Regions from separate parts of the Bradyrhizobium japonicum USDA 6 genome, predicted to be linked through region 2. Evidence: predicted binding sites of a transcription regulator. Region 2 holds the regulator's gene; each other region holds the start of a gene.
What was found. The regulator PhoB, encoded in region 2, activates phosphate uptake and scavenging genes when phosphate is short. The targets are predictions, from matches to a motif close to TGTCATNNANCTGTCAT.

Region 1 (4,870 bases), 440 kb from region 2:
GGAAGGACTGGATCACCGCCTGCAGGGCAGGCCAGTAGAAGAATATCAGGACGATCGCGAGCTGCGGTGCAACCAGCGCGTAGGGCAATAGCCTTGATTGGAAAATGGCTTGCTTTTGCATGATGCCAGCTGAAGCGGCAGGCCGGCTTACCGGCCTGCCGCTCATCGCCTCACTTGACGGCGGTCTTTTCGAACTGACGCAGCATCGTGTTGCCGCGCTCGACCGCGGCGTCGAGCGCCTGCTTGGCGGTCTTCTTGCCGGCCAGCGCCTGCTCGATCTCTTCCGACCAGACGTCACGGAGCTGAACCATGTTGCCGAGACGCAAGCCGCGCGAATTCTCGGTCGGCTCCTTGTTGGTCAGCTCGAGCAGCGGGGTCTCGAGATAGGGCTGATCCTTGTAGAAACCTTCTTCCTTCGCCTTGGCGTAGGCCGCCTTGGTGATCGGCAGATAGCCCGAGGCCTTGTGGATGTAGACTTGGCGATCGGTGTCCGAGAGGAAGGTCAGGAACTTCGCGACGCCCTTGTATTCCTGGGCCGACTTGCCGCCCATGACCCAGAGCGAGGCGCCGCCGATGATCGAGTTCTGCGGCGCGCCCTTGGCGTCCGGATAATAAGGCATCGGCACGGCGGTGAAGTTGAACTTGGCCTGCGCCTTGACGTTGCCGAAGAACGCCGACGAGGTCAGGTAGATCGGGCATTCACCCGAGGTGAAGCGGCCTTCGCCGGTGTTGGTGCGGCCGGCATAGTCGTAGGTCTTGGTCTTCTGCAGCTCGACCAGGGTTTCGAGATGCTTGACCTGGAGCGGGCCGTTGAACTCCAGCACGGTGTCGAAACCGTCGAGGCCGTTGGCCTTGCTGGCGAGCGGCACGTTGTGCCAGGCGGAGAGCTGCTCAAGATTGACCCAGGTGACCCAGGAGCCGGAGAAGCCGCAGGTGTCATGACCCGCAGCCTTCAGCTTCTTGGCGGCCTCGAACGTTTCGGGCCAGGTCTTGGGGATCTCGACGTTCGCCTTCTTGAGCTCGTCGAGGTTGACCCACATGACGGTCGACGACGAATTGAACGGGAAGGACAGCATCTCGCCCTTCGAGGTCGAGTAGTAGCCGGTGATGGCGGGCAGGTAGATCTTGGGGTCGAACTTCTCGCCGGCCTCGGCCATCAGCTTGTAGACGGGTTTTACGGCGCCGGTCGCGGCCATCATGGTCGCGGTGCCGACTTCGAACACCTGCATGATGTGCGGGGCATTGCCGGCGCGAAACGCCGCGATGCCGGCGTTCATCGTATCGGGATAGTTGCCCTTGTAGGTCGGGATCACCTTGTAGTCGGTCTGCGAGGCGTTGAAGTCGGTGGCGAGCTTGACGATGACGTCGTTGTTGGCGCCGGTCATCGCGTGCCACCACTGGATTTCGGTCACGGCCAAGGCCGGCGATGCGCCCATGCCGATCGTGATCGCAACTGCGGCAGCCGCCCCAAAGTGTCGAAGAGCCATCAAGTAAACCTCCCTTGGCCGTCAAAAAGAAGCGCTTGCGCTAGCAGCGCCATATGACGTTCACATGACTGTGTAAGCGGGAGAAACGAAAGCAGCAAGCGCGGCCAAAAGGGAAGCCGTCAAATAGGCGAATGCCGAGCGCGCAGCCTCCTCCGTTCGCACATGCGTGCCCGCGCCGCAGTGCGGCATCATTGTGTGAGGCTGAAGATCAGGCTGCAGGCTCAAAAACCTCTCCCGCTTGCGGGAGAGGTCGCGCCGGAGGCGCGGGTGAGGGCTCTATCCTCTGGGGGATTGTCCCATTGCGGAGACACCCTCTCCCCAACCCTCTCCCGCAAGCGGGAGAGGGAGCGCACCTGCCCTGGCGCTCGATCGTCGTCGTTGTCTCAGCGCTTGCGCTCGGGGCCGCAGACGGTGCCCTTTTCGACCATCGCGTCGATCTCCGATTTGGAGTAGCCGAACTCGCCCAGCACCTCCTGGGAGTGCTGGCTGAATTTCGGCGGCAGGCGGCGCAGGCTCGGCTTGCTGCGATCCAGCCGGATCGGCGAGGCCACGCCCTTGTACCAGTCCTTCTCGATGACATCGCCGCGGGCGATCGTGTGCGCGTTGGTCAAGGCCTGGTCGATCTTCTGCACGGGACCTGCGGGCAGGCCGGCGGCGAGCAGACGATTGCACAGCGGTTCCGCCTCGTGCTGGCTGAACACGGCGGCCAACTCGGCCCGCAGCGCCTCGCGATTGGCGATGCGGTCCTTGTTGCGGGCAAAGCGCGGATCGGTGCCGAGCTCGGGCTTGCCGATTTCCTTGGCGAGCTTGCGGAAGGTGCCGTCATTGCCGACGCCGATGAAGATGTCGTCGGTCCTGGTCGGGAAGATCGCGTAAGGTACGAGGTTGGGATGTTCGTTGCCGGTGAGCGACGGCGGCTTGCCGTGCATGAAATAATTCGCGGTGTGCGGATGCATGATGGCAAGGCCGGTCTCGTACAGCGTCGTCTCCAGGAACTGGCCCTGGCCCGAGCGCTGCCGCTCCGACAGCGCCATCAGGATGCCGATCGCCGCATAGAGGCCGGTGGTGATGTCGACCAGCGGCACGCCGATCCGCATCGGACCGCTCTCGGGCGAACCGGTCGCCGCGATCATGCCGGTCATGGCCTGGATGATGGCGTCATAGCCGGGATTGCCGCCGCGCGGACCGTCGGCGCCGAAGCCGCAGATCCGGCAATGCACCAGGCGCGGAAATTTCTTGCTGAGCACATCGTTGCCGATGCCCCATTTCTCCAGCGTGCCCGGCTTGAAATTCTCGATCAGGACGTCGGCGGTCTCGAGCATCTTGAGCAGCACGACACGGCCGCCTTCGGAGGCGAGGTCGAGGCCGATCGAGCGCTTGTTGCGGTTGATGCCGATGAAATAGGCCGCGTCTTCCTCGTGGAACGGAGGGCCCCAGTCGCGTACCTCGTCGCCGGCGGGCGGCTCGACCTTGATCACGTCGGCGCCGTGGTCGGCGAGGATCTGGGTGCAGTAGGGACCGCCGAGCACGCGCGTGAGATCGATGACGCGCAGTCCGCTCATTGCGCCCAAAACGGCTTCGGTCATGCCTTCGCTTCCCCTGTGTCGATCATTGATCACAGGCCTAGCGAGGTTTTTTTGCGCCAGCAATGGCTTGGTGCGTAGGGGCGTATGCGGTGCCGCCGTGCCATCCCGGGGCGTGGCAAAACAAAAAATAAAGGGAAGCGGCCGGCCCGAGGGGGATCTCGGGCCAGCCAATCCGCCGTTTGATCAGACGACCGTCAGGCGAACGTCGACATTGCCGCGCGTGGCATTGGAGTAGGGACATACCTGGTGGGCCTTCTCGACCAGCGCCTCGGCTTCCGCGCGGGCAAGGCCCGGCAGCGAGACGGCGAGGTCGATGTCGAGACCGAAGCCGCCGGCCGAGCGCGGGCCGATGCCGACGGTGGAGGTGACCGAGGCGTCAGCCGGAACCTTCGGGCCGCCCTGCGAGGCCACGAACTTCATCGCGCCGATGAAGCAGGCGGCATAGCCGGCCGCAAACAGCTGCTCCGGATTGTTGCCGGCGCCGCCGCCGCCGCCGAGCTCCTTCGGCGTGGTGAGCTTGACGTCGAGCGCGCCGTCGAGGGTCGCCGCATGGCCGTCGCGGCCGCCGGTGGCCTTGGCGCTGGTCTTGTACAGGACGTTCACAGACATTTTCGTCTCCTCAGGTCTTCGGGTTGGGGTGGAACCTACATCGCAAACAATTAGATTGCGTGCAATTGAAATCTGCATGCCTCACATTTAATTGTTCGCAATTGAATGTACGGCCGCCCGGTCCCAGAATGGAGGAAACCGCGTGAGATTCTCGATGCCCCGGAAATTATCGGCGCTGGACCCGCAGCGCCTCGACAACCAGATCTGCTTCGCGGTCTATTCGGCCGCGCATGCCTTCAACCGGGTCTACAAGCCGCTGCTGGACCGGCTCGGCCTGACCTACCCGCAATATCTGGTGATGCTGGTGCTGTGGGAGCGCGACGACGTGCCGGTCAAGGACATCGGCGAAAAGCTGTTCCTGGACTCGGGCACGCTGACGCCGCTGCTCAAGCGCCTCGAGGCCGCGCACCTCGTCAAGCGCACGCGCTCGCGCGAGGACGAACGTCAGGTGCTGATCGCGCTGACCCCGCAGGGCCACGCCTTGAAGGAAAAAGCGCGCGCCGTGCCGCAATCCATCCTGGCGGCGTCGGATTGCTCGGTCTCGGAACTGGTCGCGATGAAGGACGAGATCGTGGCGCTGCGCGATCGGTTGAATGCGGTGATCGGGGAGTAGGGGGCTAGAAGCGCCTTTTGGCGAAGGCGCGGCCGGACGCTGACTTCAGGTACTTCTCGAACGCGACGGCCTGCTTCTCGTTGCTGAACGCAATGTAAGTCTTGAGACGCCAAGGTCCAAATTTCGAGGTGTGAGGCACCTCGCCGGCATTGTGCTTTGTCAGTCGGGCGCGCAGGTCGTCAGTGATCCCGACATAGAAGTGGAGGGAATCGAGGCTCTCGAGAATGTACACGTATTTCACGGCATGCTCCCCAGCTGTCGAGGGAGAGCTTACATCCGCTTTCGATCTGCTGAAGCCCGGCTTCGCCCTTCGGGCTACGCCGCGGCAGCCTTCGCCACGATAGGGCTTGCCGAGCCGAAGCTGGCGAAGCCAGCGAAGGCTGGTGGAGCCAGGCGGGATCGAACCGCCGACCTCTTGCATGCCATGCAAGCGCTCTCCCAGCTGAGCTATGGCCCCTTAGTCTTCCAGTTGGGAGGATCCTAGTGGATCACTCCCGACCGCCGAGCCTGGTGACTCGCGCGGTGCACCCTTTTTCACAGATCAGGGCTGATCTCAAGTCTCTTCATCACCTCCG
Region 2 (4,870 bases):
CGGTGCTGAAGGAAGCCGCTTACGGCGTCGGCTGCACCACCTGGGAAGTCGTCCGCAGCGTGGTGATCCCCTACACCCGCGTCGGCGTCATCGGTGGCGTCATGCTGGCGCTGGGCCGCGCGCTCGGCGAGACCATGGCCGTGACCTTCATCATCGGCAACTCGTTCCGCATTTCCTCCTCGATCTTTGCCCCGGGCACCACGATCTCGGCGGCGATCGCATCCGAGTTCGCCGAGAGCGACGGCCTGCACCAGTCCGGCCTGATCCTGCTCGGCCTGCTGCTGTTCGTGCTGACGTTCTTCGTGCTCGCAGCGGCGCGGCTGATGCTGATGCGGCTGGAAAAGAAGGCGGGGAACTAGCGCCATGAACCCGATCTATTCACGCCGCCGCCGCAAGGACATCGTCGTTCGCGGTCTCTGCATGGCCGCCGCCGCCTTCGGCGTCACCTGGCTTGCGCTGATCCTGATCACGCTGCTCTACAACGGCATCGCCGGTCTGAACCTGGAGATCTTTGTCGCGGACACTCCGCCTCCGGGCTCGACCGAAGGCGGCCTGCGCAACGCCATCGTCGGTTCGATCATCATGACCGTGCTCGGCGTCGGTATCGGCGCGCCGCTCGGCCTGTTTGCCGGCACCTATCTTGCCGAGTACGGCCGCAACGATCGCCTGACCTCGGTGATCCGCTTCATCAACGACATCCTCCTGTCGGCGCCCTCGATCATCATCGGCCTGTTCATCTATGGTGCGGTGGTGGTGCCGATGCGCGGCTTCTCGGCGATCGCAGGCGCGCTCGCGCTCGCGGTCATCGTCATCCCGGTGGTGCTGCGCACTACCGAGGACATGTTGCTGCTGGTGCCGAACGCGCTGCGTGAGGCGGCGTCCGCGCTCGGCCTGCCGCGCTCGCTGGTGATCAAGCGCATCGCTTATCGTGCCGCCCGTTCCGGCCTCATCACCGGCGTGCTGCTCGCGACCGCCCGCGTCGCCGGCGAGACCGCGCCGCTGCTCTTTACTGCGCTGTCGAACCAGTTCTTCAGCCTCGGCCTGAACAAGACGATGGCGAACCTGCCGGTCACCATCAACAACTTTGTCCAGAGCCCCTACGCCTATTGGAAGCAGCTCGCCTGGAGCGGCGCGCTGCTGATCACGATTACCGTGCTTGCCCTGAACATTGGCGCGCGCATCCTTGGCGCCGAGAGGACCGCAAAATGAGTGAGCTTTCCGTATCGATGAGCGCGGCCGGTGGTTTGCCGCAGGCGCCGGTGTTGCCCGAGGCCCCGGCCAAGGTGACGGTGCGCAACCTGAACTTCTATTATGGCGAGCACCACGCGCTGAAGAACATCAATCTGGCGCTCGGGACCAACCGAGTCACGGCGTTCATCGGCCCGTCGGGCTGCGGCAAGTCCACCCTGCTGCGCATCTTCAACCGGATGTACGATCTCTATCCGGGCCAGCGCGTCACCGGTCAGCTGATGCTCGACCAGACCAACATCCTCGACCCCAAGCTGGACCTCAATCTGCTGCGCGCCCGCGTCGGCATGGTGTTCCAGAAGCCGACGCCGTTCCCGATGACGATCTACGAGAACATCGCCTTCGGCATCCGTCTCTATGAGAAGATCTCGAAGTCCGAGATGGACGACCGCGTCGAAAAGGCGCTGCGCGGTGGCGCGCTGTGGAACGAGGTCAAGGACAAGCTCAACGCCTCCGGCCTGTCGCTCTCCGGCGGCCAGCAGCAGCGCCTCTGCATCGCCCGCACGGTCGCGGTGCGGCCCGAGGTGATCCTGTTCGACGAGCCCTGCTCGGCGCTCGACCCGATCTCGACCGCCAAGGTCGAGGAGCTGATCCAGGAGCTGTCCGAGAACTACACGATCGCGATCGTCACCCACAACATGCAGCAGGCGGCGCGCGTCTCCGACAAGACCGCCTTCATGTATCTCGGCGAGCTGATCGAGTTCGACGACACCAGCAAGATCTTCACGTCGCCGACCGACCGGCGCACGCAGGATTACATCACCGGCCGGTTCGGCTGAGGAGACGGAACATGGGTTCTGAACATACCGCAAAGGCCTTCGACACCGACCTCCAGGAGCTCACGCGCCTGGTCGCCGAGATGGGAGGCATCGCCGAGCGCATGATCGTCGATTCCGTCGACGCGCTGATCCGCCGCGACGTCGCGCTCGGCCAGCGCGTCGTCACCATCGACGCCGATCTCGACGCGCTTCAGAAGAAGATCGAGGAGCGCGCCGTGCTCACCATCGCGCGCCGCCAGCCGATGGCGGTCGATCTGCGCGAGATCGTCGGCGCCATGCGCGTCGCGACCGATCTCGAGCGGATCGGCGACCTCGCCAAGAACATGGGCAAGCGCGTCGCGGCGCTGGAGACGGATTTCCATCCGCTCAAGCTGTTCCGCGGCCTGGAGCACATGACCGATCTCGTGCAGCAGCAGGTCAAGTCGGTGCTGGATGCCTATGCCGCGCACGATCTACCGGCGGCGATGGCGGTGTGGAAGGGCGACGAGGAAGTCGACGCCATCTGCACCTCGCTGTTCCGCGAGCTGCTCACCTACATGATGGAGGATCCGCGCAACATCTCGTTCTGCATCCACCTGATGTTCTGCGCCAAGAACATTGAGCGCATCGGTGACCACGCCACCAACATTGCCGAGACCGTGTTCTACATGATCGAGGGCCAGGCGATCACCGACAAGCGGCCGAAGGGCGACATGACGACCTTCGCCACGACGGTCCCGAACACTTAAGGAGCGACGACACCATGGGCGCACGCATTATGGTGGTTGAGGACGAGGAAGCTCTCACCGAGCTTCTCCGCTACAACCTCGAAGGCGACGGCTATGACGTCGAGACGGTGATGCGCGGCGACGACGCCGACACCCGCCTCAAGGAGCACATCCCCGATTTGATCGTGCTCGACTGGATGCTGCCGGGCCTCTCCGGCATCGAGCTGTGCCGGCGGCTGCGCACCCGGCCCGAGACCAAGCAGCTTCCGATCATCATGCTCACCGCGCGCGGCGAGGAGAGTGAGCGGGTGCGGGGTCTTGCGACCGGCGCCGACGACTACATCGTCAAGCCGTTCTCGGTGCCGGAGCTGCTGGCACGCGTGAAGGGCCTGCTCAGGCGCGCCAGCCCGGAGCGGCTCGCCACCGTGCTCGCCTATGGCGACATCGAACTCGACCGCGACAAGCGCCGCGTGGCGCGTTCGGGCCGGCCGATCGATCTCGGCCCGACCGAATATCGCCTGCTGGAGTTCTTTCTGGAGCATCCCGGCCGCGTGTTCTCGCGCGAGCAGCTGCTCGACAGCGTCTGGGGCCGTGACATCTACATCGACGAGCGCACCGTCGACGTCCATATCGGCCGCCTGCGCAAGCTGCTCAATCTCGGTCGCGAGCAGGACCCGATCCGCACCGTCCGCGGCGCGGGCTACGCACTGGACGATCGCTTTGCGAAGGCGGAGCAGGCGTAAGGTCCGCTGCAAGCCGGCAAACAAAAAGCGCGCCACCCGGCGCGCTTTTTTTCTTGCTCGATCGTCCCGGCTCTGTGCCGGGACAAGGTTGTCTGCTGGAGCTGTACTCAGCGCGGACCCGGCTTCGCCGGTGCACGCCGGCGATCCGCCGCGGGCTGATACGCCACGCGCGAGTGCTGGGCGCAGTAGGGCAGGCCGGAGAGCGCCTTGCCGCCGCAGAAGAAGAAATCCGGGCTCGAGGGGTCGCCGACCGGCCAGTGGCAGGTGGCCTCGTTCAGCTCCAGCAGAGACAGCCGCTGGCTCATCGGCACGACGTTGTCGTAGGTGACCGGTTCGGCCTCGACCTCGACTTCGAAGGCTTGCGCCAGCGCGGTGTTGCCGCGTGCGATCGGGCGGGTCACCCGCATCATGTGCTGGGCGGGGCGCGCCTTGCGCGGCCGCGGCGCTGCCGATGAAGGGCTCTTGGCGCGGCCCGACAGGCCGAGCCGGTGCACTTTGCCGATTACGGCATTGCGGGTCACATTGCCGAGTTCAGCGGCGATCTGGCTGGCCGAAAGTCCGGCCTCCCAGAGCTTTTTCAGCTGCTCGACGCGATCATCCGACCAGGTCAAAACGGTCATTGCACCCTTTCCTTCGCCGGCGCCTGCCATCCTGGCGGCCGCACGGCGAATGCCTAAGCCTCGAAAAACCCGTGCCGCCAGAATCCCTTAAGGCTCGCCGGGCGCGCCAGATGCGCCCGAACGCTTACGCCGGTACATGAGGACTCTTGGGATCAGAACTGCTGCACGAGATGTCGTATCTGACAAGCCAAACGCTACAATATGGCGTGACTCACGCGCAAGAGTCCGCCGACTCGCTTCCACATGTTCCGTGGCGGAAATACGCAAAATCGCCACCGCAAGACTACGGATTCTGGGTTTCGCGAGGCTTTCCGGGCGGCATTGACACCGGTTTCATCAGGCATAAGATAGTCACACGTGCCGCCCTTAAAAGGCGGCACGTTTCGTTTTCCGGGCCGGTCGATGGTGCGTTGCGCAATGCACGCTCACGCCGTCCGCAACATTCAAGTGATCGTCATGACTAACAGCGCAGCGCCGCATTTGCTCCCCGTTTTCGCCAGGTCCGACCTCGGTTTCGAGCGCGGTGAAGGCTGCTGGCTGATTGCGACCAATGGCGATCGCTATCTCGATTTCACCTCGGGCGTGGCGGTGAATGCGCTCGGCCATGCTCATCCTGCGTTGGTCAAGGCGTTGCAGGAGCAGGCCACCAAACTCTGGCACATGTCGAACCTGTTCCAGAGCCCGGACGGCGAGAAGCTTGCCGCGCGTCTGTGCGATGAAAGCTTCGCGGACTTCGTGTTCTTCTGCAATTCCGGCGCTGAAGCGCTGGAAGG
Region 3 (4,870 bases), 3.8 Mb from region 2:
GGAGCGCTTTGAGCTCCTGCTCTCTGGTGAATTCCGGGGGCGAACCGCCGTCGGTCTTGTCTTGTGGAGTGCTTGCGGCGGCTTTCTTGGGTGCGGCCATGGGAATTCCGGGTCAGAGAAAACTTCAGCCCTCTCTAACCCAAGTCAAACGCCCTTGGAAAGGACCGCGGCGGCATGGCTCGACTTTCATTATGCCGCACTGCAACGTGGCCGAAACTTTGCAAAACCTTTGGCGCCGATCGGGCAACTTTAGCTCACCGGTCAGCGAAGGGAACGTGAGCCGCCAACGCAGAGAAATCGGACGCGGCGTTTTGTATCCGAAATCCCAAGCGCGTCCGATTCGCCGTGCCAGCCTTACCAGCCCAACTCGCGCAAATACGCTGAGCGGGCGGCAACGCCGGTATGCGTGAAGTCGCTGAAGACCCCATCGACGCCGAGCCGGTAGAATTTGAGATATTCAAGGCTCGGGTCACCGCGATAGTCGGCGGCGAGATATTTCTTCTCGTTCCGAAACGTGAAGACATGGACGAAAAGACCGAGCTTGTGCGCATCCGCGACGAGGCTGGTCGCGTCCTGCGTCGAAGCCTCCGGCGTCGATCCCTTGTAGGGCGTGCCATCGGCGTTGCTGTCCTTCCACGGCGCGATCTTGAGCGGAACGATATAGGCCTTCCACGGACCGATGCCCTCGGCATAGGTCTTGATCTCGGCAAGCCCCTCGGGCGTGAGCATCGCATCGTACAAGCGCGCATCGCCCGCAACCGTCCAGTCGAACGGACGCGAATTCGTGATGTTGTTGAGGAGAACCTTGCCGGTTTTGAAGTCGATTCCGTTGCCGTCGACGAGCTGGACCTGCCGCGTCTGGAGGCCGTGGCTGCGCATATATTTCAGGCTGCCGGGTTCGAAGCTCTGGACCAGGATGGGAGCGTCCTTGGTGTTGAGGCCGTTATCGCCAATGATCTTGATCAGGGCATCTTCGAGCGGCCGGCTGCCGGCCACGCCGCAGCCATTGGCGATCGCCTGGGCATTGTTCCAGGTCGGGTTCTTGGTTTCGGGATAGACGAGGATGGACCGCCCGGTCTCCTTGCTCTTGACCTTGGCGATGTCGATGACGTCCTGGAAGCTGATGATCGGGAGCTTGCCGTTGAAGACTTTCGGCCGCTCGTTGGCCGCGTCATAGGTGGTGCCGCCGATCCATTGCTTCAGCTCGGCCATGGTGAAGTCGCTGATCGACCAATCGTTGGTATGATCCTCGCCGTCCACGATCAGCGACTTCAGCACCGATCTGGGATCGGCCGGGTCGCTGAGATCCGTCAGGTAGTCGGCAGGCACGCCGGTGGCCGACGGGGCCTTGACGCGCACACCAGGCACGGTCCGCTTGCGGGCGGCGACGGCCGCATTGGTCTTCGCCACCTCGGCAATGTTGGTGTTGTCGCTCAGCCAGGGGTTATGACGCACGACCAGAACGCAATCTTTGGTCAGGTGCAAATCCTCTTCGAGCGCATCGGTCCCGAGCGCCGCGGCGAGGTCGTACGACGCCTCGGTCTCTTCAGGTACCAGGCCCGGCAGGCCGCGATGGCCAAGGACCAGTGGCGCCTGTCCATCGACGGTCAGGAAGGGCTTGGCGCCAGCTGGCGCCGGGCCGGACTGCGCAAAGGCCATCGACAGCGGCAGCACCGCCGCGCCGAACAGCACCGCCGCGACACCCATTGTCCGTCCTGAACGACTGTTCCGCATCATCAAGCCTCCGTCGTTGCCAGGCATCGCTTCGAATGCCGCAGGCGCCGAACCGAATACGGTCGGCGCTGTCGTATTGTCTCAAGACTCTGACAGACGGATGACGACGGAGAGGGCGGCGCAAGGTTGCTCCGCCCTCTCCTGCTCAATCAGATCTTGCCCGATCAGATCTTGCCCGATCAGAAGAAGCCAAGCTTCTTCGGGCTGTAGCTGACCAGGAGATTCTTGGTCTGCTGGTAATGATCGAGCATCATCTTGTGGGTCTCGCGACCGACGCCCGACTGCTTGTAACCGCCGAACGCGGCATGCGCAGGATACGCATGATAGCAGTTGGTCCAGACCCGGCCGGCCTGGATGGCCCGGCCGAAGCGGTAGCAGCGGTTGGCATCGCGACTCCAGACGCCGGCTCCCAGGCCGTAGAGCGTGTCGTTGGCGATCGCGAGCGCTTCGTCATCGGTCTTGAAGGTCGTGACCGAGACGACCGGACCAAAGATCTCCTCCTGGAAGATTCGCATCTTGTTGTGGCCCTCGAACACCGTCGGCTGGACATAGAAGCCGCCGGACAGATCGCCGCCGAGCTCGGCACGACCGCCGCCGGCCAGCACCTTGGCGCCCTCCTGCTTGCCGATGTCGATATAGGAGAGGATCTTGGCGAGCTGCTCGCTGGATGCCTGCGCGCCGATCATGGTGTCGGCCGCGCGCGGGTCGCCCTGCTTGATCGCGGCGACGCGCTTCAGCGCACGCTCCATGAAGCGGTCATAGATGTCGGCGTGGACCAGCGCCCGGCTCGGACAGGTGCAGACCTCGCCCTGGTTCAGCGCGAACATCACAAAACCTTCGATCGCCTTGTCGAAGAAGTCGTCGTCCTCGGCGGTGACGTCGTTGAAGAAGATGTTCGGCGACTTGCCGCCGAGCTCGAGCGTGACCGGGATCAGGTTCTGGCTGGCATATTGCATTATCAGCCGGCCCGTCGTGGTCTCGCCGGTGAAGGCGATTTTCGCGATCCGCGGGCTGGACGCGAGCGGCTTGCCGGCTTCGAGGCCAAAGCCGTTGACGATGTTGAGGACGCCGGGCGGCAGGAGATCGCCGATGATCTCGGCCCAGACCATGATCGAGGCCGGCGTCTGCTCAGCGGGCTTGAGCACGACGCAATTGCCGGCGGCGAGCGCCGGCGCGAGCTTCCAGCACGCCATCAGCAGCGGGAAGTTCCAGGGGATGATCTGGCCGACCACGCCGAGCGGTTCGTGGAAATGATAGGCGATGGTGTCGTGGTCGATCTCGCCGATCGAGCCCTCCTGTGCGCGCACCACGCCGGCGAAATAGCGGAAATGATCGATCGCGAGTGGCAGGTCGGCGGCGCGGGTCTCGCGGATCGGCTTGCCGTTGTCCCAGGTTTCGGCAATCGCAAGGCGCTCCAGATTCTCTTCCATCCGGTCGGCGATCCGGTTCAGGATCGCGGCGCGCTCGGCGACGCTGGTGCGTCCCCAGGCGCCCTTGGCGGCGTGCGCCGCATCGAGGGCGGCCTCGACGTCCTGCGCATCGGAACGCGCGATCTTGCAGACGATCTGGCCGTTCACCGGCGAGGCGTTGTCAAAGTACTTGCCGGAGATTGGCGCGATGAATTTGCCGCCGATGAAATTGTCATAGCGTTCGGCAAAGGGAACCTGGGTGACGCCGAGGAATTCCACCTTGTTCATTGATCACTCCCGATGTTTGCTGTTTGCGCAATTCGTCGCGTGTTCACGACTTGCGCCGACGATGTCGCGGGAGCGTTTTCCTGTCAGCCCGGGCGGGAGCGATGGCCGGGGTAACCTGTCGCAGTTCTGCGACAGTCATGGGCGAGGCAAGCGCCCTCAGTGCTTCAGCTCGAACCGCTTCAGCTTCCGGTGCAGCGTGGCGCGACTGACGCCGAGCGCTTTTGCGGCGGCCGACACATTGCCGCCGGCCCGCAGCAGCGCCCGCTGCAGCACCGCGCGCTGGCCGTCCGCAAGATGGTCATGCGCGGTATCGCCGCCGAGGAGGTCAGCCGCGGGCACCGGCCGCAAGGGACGGCCGGGCGCAATCCCGAGTCCCACGCGCGCGGACCGGGTCGCGCCGATCACGAGATCATCCGCATCGACCGCGACGAGGCCGCCGGCCTGGCCGTCGGCGCCTTGCGTCAGCACGATGCGGGCATGGGCGAAGGCGCGGCGAAACAGATCAGCCTCGATGCGCCTCGCCGCCTCACCTGCCGCGAGCGCGATCAGATTCGAAAACGCATCGGTCCGGTCGGCGCGGCAGGAGGAGACATCGAGAACGCCCGCAAACGCCGCCTCGTGGTCGTAGATCGGAACGGCGGTGCAGCTCAGAAGCGTGTTGCGGGTGAAGAAATGCTGGTCGCGGTCGATCGTCAGCGGGCGCTGCTCGACGACGCAGGTGCCGATGCCGTTGGTGCCTTCATGCTCCTCGCTCCAGAGCGCGCCGGTCCACAGGCCCCAGGATTGGAACGTCGCATCGTCCACCGCCGCGCCGCGGCGGTCGACCGGCACGCCCGCTCCATCGGCGAGCAGCACGCAGCAGCCGCTCGCGCCGACCGCCTGATAGAGCCGGTCCATCACGCCTTGCGCGGCGGCGAGCAGCGGCGCGACGCGCTCGCGCGCCTGTCGCAACTCGACATCACTCAGCCGCATCGGCGCGCTACGGCCGGCGGGATCGAGATGATGCAATCGGGACGAACGGCGCCATGAGGCCACCAGCGCGGAGCGCGCGGCCTGGCCTGACGCAATGGCGGCCTCGACGCGGGCCGCGTGATGCCGGGACATTGGCCCATTCATCACTGTTTCCTCCGGGTGGCAGTCTAGGCTGCGCCGCCATGGCCCGGTTGATCTGCGTCAACTCGGGCCGACGGCGGCAGAAGCCATGGCGCCGTTGCTGCGTTGCCGTCAAGGCGGCAGCCCGGTTCCCAGCCTAAGACTTTCGGTAGAATTGCTACACAGTTGTCGGATTTTGGCAGCGGCTTTCGATGCCGGTTTCGAATGCTGTGGAAAGCGCTACTTCGCCGGGATCATCCGAACGAGATCGTGCGGATTGACATAGTCGAGCTGATAGCGCGCCCGCTCGTCCAGCATGTCAGGATCGATCCGCGATGTCCGCAGCA
Region 4 (4,870 bases), 170 kb from region 2:
CTGCGCGGGATCCTGGTGCACATAGCCCCAGTCGGTGCGGAACAGGAAGCGCCGCTCGGCCTCGCCCAGCGTCGTGAGATCGCGGGTGATGCCGTCGCGCATCCGGTACGATACCTGGCCGCCACTCGGCGCGAGCTGGCCCGACAGCATTTGCAGCAGTGTCGACTTGCCCGAGCCGGACTCGCCGACGATCGCCAGCACCTCGCCGGGATAGAGCGAGAACGACACGTCGCGGCACGCGGCGATGCGGCCGTAGGACTTGCTGAGCGTCTCCGCGACCAGCAGCGGCTGATCGTTCTCCAGCATCTCCTCAGCCATTTGATCCCTCCTGCGCCTTCTCCTTGTACGGCGCGGCGCTGAGGCTGCCGTGATGGCCGGCGGCCTGGCGGCCCTCGCAATAGTCGGTGTCCGAGCACACGAACATGCGCCCACCCTTGTCGTCGGTGACGATCTCGTCGAGGTACGAATTCTCCGCGCCGCACAGCGCGCAGGGCGCGTTGAAGCGGTACGGCTCGAACGGGTGATCCTCGAAATCGAGCGACACCACCTGCGTATAGGGTGGGATCGCATAGATCCGCTTCTCGCGGCCGGCGCCGAACAATTGCAGCGCCGGGCAATTGTCCATCTTGGGATTGTCGAATTTCGGCGTCGGCGACGGGTCCATCACGTAGCGCGCGTTCACCTTCACCGGATAGGCGTAGGCGGTGGCGATGTGGCCGAAGCGGGCGATGTCCTCGTAGAGTTTTACGTGCATCAGGCCGTATTCGGCGAGCGCATGCATGCGCCGGGTCTCGGTCTCGCGCGGTTCGAGGAAACGCAGCGGCTCCGGGATCGGCACCTGATAGACCAGCACCTGGTTTGCGTGCAACGACGTCTCCGGGATGCGGTGACGGGTTTGGATCACGGTCGCATCTTCTGTTGCCGTGGTCGTGGCGACGCCGGCGGTCTTGGCGAAGAATTTGCGGATCGAGATCGCGTTCGTGGTGTCGTCGGAGCCCTGGTCGATCACCTTCAGTACGTCCTGCGGCCCCAGGATCGCCGCGGTCACCTGCACGCCGCCGGTGCCCCAGCCATAGGGCATCGGCATTTCGCGGCTGGCGAACGGCACCTGATAACCGGGGATCGCGATCGCCTTCAGGATCGCGCGGCGGATCATCCGCTTGGTCTGCTCGTCGAGATAGGCGAAATTGTAGGCGGGCGCGTTCATTCCGCGGCCTCCTTCATGGCATCGGGCGCGTTGGCCTCGGCAAACTCCTTGCGCAGCTTGCGGAGCAGGCCGAGCTCGGACTGGAAGTCGACATAGTGCGGCAGCTTCAGATGCTCGACGAAGCCGGTCGCCTGGACGTTGTCCGAATGCGACATCACGAATTCTTCATCTTGCGCCGGGGCCACGGCTTCTTCGCCGAGCTCGCGGGCACGCAGCGCGCGGTCGACCAGCGCCATCGACATGGTCTTGCGCTCGCTCTGGCCGAAGGCGAGACCATAGCCGCGGGTGAAGCACGGCGCTTCCGTCGCCGAACCCTTGAACTGGTTGACCATCTGGCACTCGGTGAGCTCGATGGAGCCGAGTGGCACGGCGAAGCCGACGTCCTCCGCGAAAAACTCGACCTCGACCTCGCCGAAGCGGATCTCGCCGACGAAGGGATGGTTGCGGCCGTAGCCGCGCTGGGTGGAATAACCCATCGCCAGCAGAAACCCTTCGTCACCGCGCGCGAGGTTTTGCAGGCGCAGGTCGCGATCGGCCGGGAAGTTCAGCGGTTCGCGCGTGAGATCGCCGACGCTGGCGCCGTCTTCGGCTCGCGGCGAGGACTCGATCAGCCCGTCCCGGCCCAGGATGTCGGTCACACGCGGCGTGGGCGCCGTCGACGCTTCGGCCGTCGCCGGCACTTCAGGCACAAAGCCCTGGCCAAGCGATGGATCGAGCAGGCGGTGGGTGTAGTCGAAGGTCGGCCCGAGGATCTGGCCGCCGGGAATGTCCTTGAACGTCGCCGACACCCGCCGCTGCACGCGCATCGCGCCGGTCTCGACCGGCTCGCTGGTGCCGAAGCGCGGCAGGGTGGCGCGGAAGGCGCGGATCAGGAAGATCGCCTCGATCAGATCCCCGCGCGCCTGCTTGATGGCGAGCGCCGCGAGCTCACGGTCATAGAGCGAGCCTTCGCTCATGACGCGGTCCACGGCGAGGCCAAGCTGCTCCGAGATCTGATCCAGCGTGACTTCGGAAACGCTCTGGTCGCCACGCCGCGCATTGGCGAGCAGGCGATGGGCGTTCTCGATGGCGCGCTCGCCGCCTTTGACTGCGACATACATGCGACTAGCTTCCCTTGTTCACGACACGCGTGGTGCGCGGGATCGCAACCACGGCGTCATCGGCGACCAGCACCAAATCGATGCCGCGCGGAAACAACGCCTCGTTCATGCGCAGGCGCTCGAACAGATCGAAAGGCTTGATCGAGGCCTGAAGCGTCGCGACACCGTCGATGCCGGGGCCACGCAGTTCGAAACTGCGACCCGAGTCCAGGCTCTCGACCTGAAGGATCACGGTGGTCGAACGATCCGGATACTCGTTCGTGCCCAGCGCGAAGCGCTCGAGCGCCGGCAACGCCGCGCCGTCGCTGATCAGCGCGAAACTTGCGATCGAGGGATCCTGCACCACCGGCGCGCCGGTGTGGAACTTGAGCCATTTCACCACGTCCGATCTCTCCGCCATCCGCGCATCGAGCCAGAGCGGCGTGTCGTGATCGAACAGCGTCAGCGCGATCGCGGCGGTGCCGCGCATCGTTGGCCCGGGCACTCCCGCCATCGGTACGATGCGCTGGACCGAACCCGGCCGCGCCATCGCGTCCATGACGGAACGAAAGGTCGATTGCGCCGACAAGACCTTGTCGACGAAACCCGGCGGCAGTTCCGCAATCGTGGTCATGGCCTCACCCCTCACCGCGCACCATGGTGTAGAAATCAACCTTCGTCGCGGCGGTCTCGGCCGCCGCCTGCTTGCGCTGGATCATAAGCTGCTCGCGCAACGGCGCGATAACGTCACGCTCCACCGCCTCGCCGAAATCACTGGACTGCGCCAGCGCGTCGCACAGCGCGATCAGCCGCGCCTTCTCGCCGTCGCGCCCCAGCGTGTAGCCGAAGCCGACTTCGCCGCTCGCGAGCCGGACCGCCGCGCGCGACACCGTGGCTTCACCGAGATTGAATGGCGCGCCGTCGCCGCCGACCCGGCCGCGCAGCATGACGAGACCGTTTTCCGGCGCGCGCAGCTCCTGATGAGCCGGCAGGGCGAGAGCGCGGAGGCGAGCGGCGATCTCGCCCGCCTCCGCGTGCGCCAGCACGGCCATCGCGGCCTTGCGCTGGACTTGCTGGTTGTTGTGCTGGGTCACCAAATCCACCGAAACTCTCTGCAGAACTTGCCGAATCCAAGTTGTCTATGATAATAGACAACTTGATACGGACGCGCCATGACTGTTTCGTGACAAACGTGTGATTTCTGAAGTAGGCTTCTCGGCGACATGAGCATGCAGGACACAGCCTCTTCGGGCGTCGCGCTGTGGCGCCTCGTTGCCGACGGCATCGAGCGCGGTATCGCCGACGGCCGCTTTGCGGCCGGCGACAAGCTGCCGGGCGAGATGGAGATCGCCGAAACCTATCGCGTGAACCGCCACACCGTGCGGCGCGCCCTGGCCGCACTTGCCGAGCGGGGCCTCGTGCGCGCCGAACGCGGCAGCGGAACCTATGTCGAGGCGCAGCGCCTTGCTTATCCCTTGCGCTCGCGCACCCGCTTCTCCGAGATCGTCGGCGCCGATGGCCGCGAACCGCATGGCCGGTTGATCGAGGCGTCCGACGACGTCGCGACCCGCGAACTGGCGCGTGAACTGGGATTGAAGGCCGGCGCGCCGCTGGTGCGGATCGAGGCGATCCGCCTCGCCGACCGCACGCCGATCTGCGTCTCCACCACCTGGCTGTCAGCGGAATTGTTCCCGGGCGCGGGCAATGTGTTCGCCGCGACGCGATCGATGACGAAACTGCTCGAGCATTACGGCGTCCGCGACTACAGCCGCGGCGCGACCCGGATCACCGCCGGCATCGTGGACGCGACCGACGCCGCGCGGCTCGATCTGCCGCTGGGACGGCCGATCCTCGTGGTCGACGCGACCGACCACGATCTCGCCGGCAAGCCGCTGGTGACCAAGCACTCGCGCTTTGCAGCGGAGCGGGTGGAGTTTCTGGTGGAGAACGGGTGAGGCTGCTCTTCTTCACCCTCTCCCCTTGCGGGAGAGGGTGGCTCGCCGCGTAGCGGCGAGACGGGTGAGGGGTCTCTCTCCGCGCCCACGTCTCAGTATTTGAACTCGCCGAAGCACCCCCTCATCCGGCGCTTCGCGCCACCTTCTCCCGCAAGGGGGCTGTTGCGTAATTCGTCAATTGTGATTCCCTAGGGCAAAGCCTTGGAGGGTAGCGATGGCGGTCAAGCGGACGGGACAGCCGAGCTTTGTGGAAGCGCTGATGCCGAAGGGGGCCGGCGCCAATGCGGCGCTGGATCGGCTGGCTGGCCTGGTCAAGTGGTACCGGTTCGAGAAGCTGATCGGCCATTTGCGGGATGAAGGGAGCCCCGGTCGACCAGGCTATCCGGTGTTGGTGCTGTTTCGTGCTGTGCTGTTGCAGTCGCTGTATGGTCTTTCGGAGCGCGAACTCGAGGAAGCGCTGGGCGACCGGTTGTCGTTCAAGCGCTTCGTCGGTTTGAGCCTTGAGGATGCGACGCCCGACCACACGGTCCTGAACCGCTTCCGGAACCAGCTCGTTGAACAGGGCCTGCTGGAGAAGCTGTTTGGCGAATTGGATCGTCAGCTTGAGAATGCTGGCGTGATCCTCAAGC

Region 1: ugpB (sn-glycerol-3-phosphate ABC transporter substrate-binding protein UgpB) is a predicted target of PhoB. The motif match lies at 1,541-1,557, and genes of this name have one in related genera.
Region 3: BJ6T_RS23720 (glycerophosphodiester phosphodiesterase family protein) is a predicted target of PhoB. The motif match lies at 1,824-1,840, and genes of this name have one in related genera.
Region 4: phnF (phosphonate metabolism transcriptional regulator PhnF) is a predicted target of PhoB. The motif match lies at 3,459-3,475, and genes of this name have one in related genera.

Annotation. Positions count from the first base shown of each region.
Region 1 covers NC_017249.1:760,449-765,318, forward strand. The annotation lists gene ugpA (sn-glycerol-3-phosphate ABC transporter permease UgpA) at 1-121, opposite strand, end outside; gene ugpB (sn-glycerol-3-phosphate ABC transporter substrate-binding protein UgpB) at 171-1,487, opposite strand; gene BJ6T_RS03555 (CaiB/BaiF CoA transferase family protein) at 1,871-3,073, opposite strand; gene BJ6T_RS03560 (organic hydroperoxide resistance protein) at 3,257-3,682, opposite strand; gene BJ6T_RS03565 (MarR family winged helix-turn-helix transcriptional regulator) at 3,837-4,295, shown strand; gene BJ6T_RS46900 (GIY-YIG nuclease family protein) at 4,300-4,536, opposite strand; tRNA gene BJ6T_RS03575 (tRNA-Ala) at 4,677-4,752, opposite strand; gene BJ6T_RS03580 (TIGR02300 family protein) at 4,849-4,870, opposite strand, start outside.
Region 2 covers NC_017249.1:1,200,588-1,205,457, forward strand. The annotation lists gene pstC (phosphate ABC transporter permease subunit PstC) at 1-359, shown strand, start outside; gene pstA (phosphate ABC transporter permease PstA) at 364-1,209, shown strand; gene pstB (phosphate ABC transporter ATP-binding protein PstB) at 1,206-2,027, shown strand; gene phoU (phosphate signaling complex protein PhoU) at 2,039-2,755, shown strand; gene phoB (phosphate regulon transcriptional regulator PhoB) at 2,770-3,477, shown strand; gene BJ6T_RS05480 (GcrA family cell cycle regulator) at 3,585-4,097, opposite strand; gene BJ6T_RS05485 (aspartate aminotransferase family protein) at 4,554-4,870, shown strand, end outside.
Region 3 covers NC_017249.1:5,005,338-5,010,207, reverse strand. The annotation lists gene pdhA (pyruvate dehydrogenase (acetyl-transferring) E1 component subunit alpha) at 1-100, opposite strand, end outside; gene BJ6T_RS23720 (glycerophosphodiester phosphodiesterase family protein) at 355-1,707, opposite strand; gene adh (aldehyde dehydrogenase) at 1,914-3,431, opposite strand; gene BJ6T_RS23710 (GAF domain-containing protein) at 3,588-4,547, opposite strand; gene BJ6T_RS23705 (FtsB family cell division protein) at 4,764-4,870, opposite strand, start outside.
Region 4 covers NC_017249.1:1,371,228-1,376,097, reverse strand. The annotation lists gene phnK (phosphonate C-P lyase system protein PhnK) at 1-318, opposite strand, end outside; gene BJ6T_RS06270 (alpha-D-ribose 1-methylphosphonate 5-phosphate C-P-lyase PhnJ) at 311-1,207, opposite strand; gene BJ6T_RS06265 (carbon-phosphorus lyase complex subunit) at 1,204-2,307, opposite strand; gene phnH (phosphonate C-P lyase system protein PhnH) at 2,312-2,920, opposite strand; gene phnG (phosphonate C-P lyase system protein PhnG) at 2,925-3,389, opposite strand; gene phnF (phosphonate metabolism transcriptional regulator PhnF) at 3,510-4,241, shown strand; gene BJ6T_RS06245 (IS5 family transposase) at 4,456-4,870, shown strand, end outside.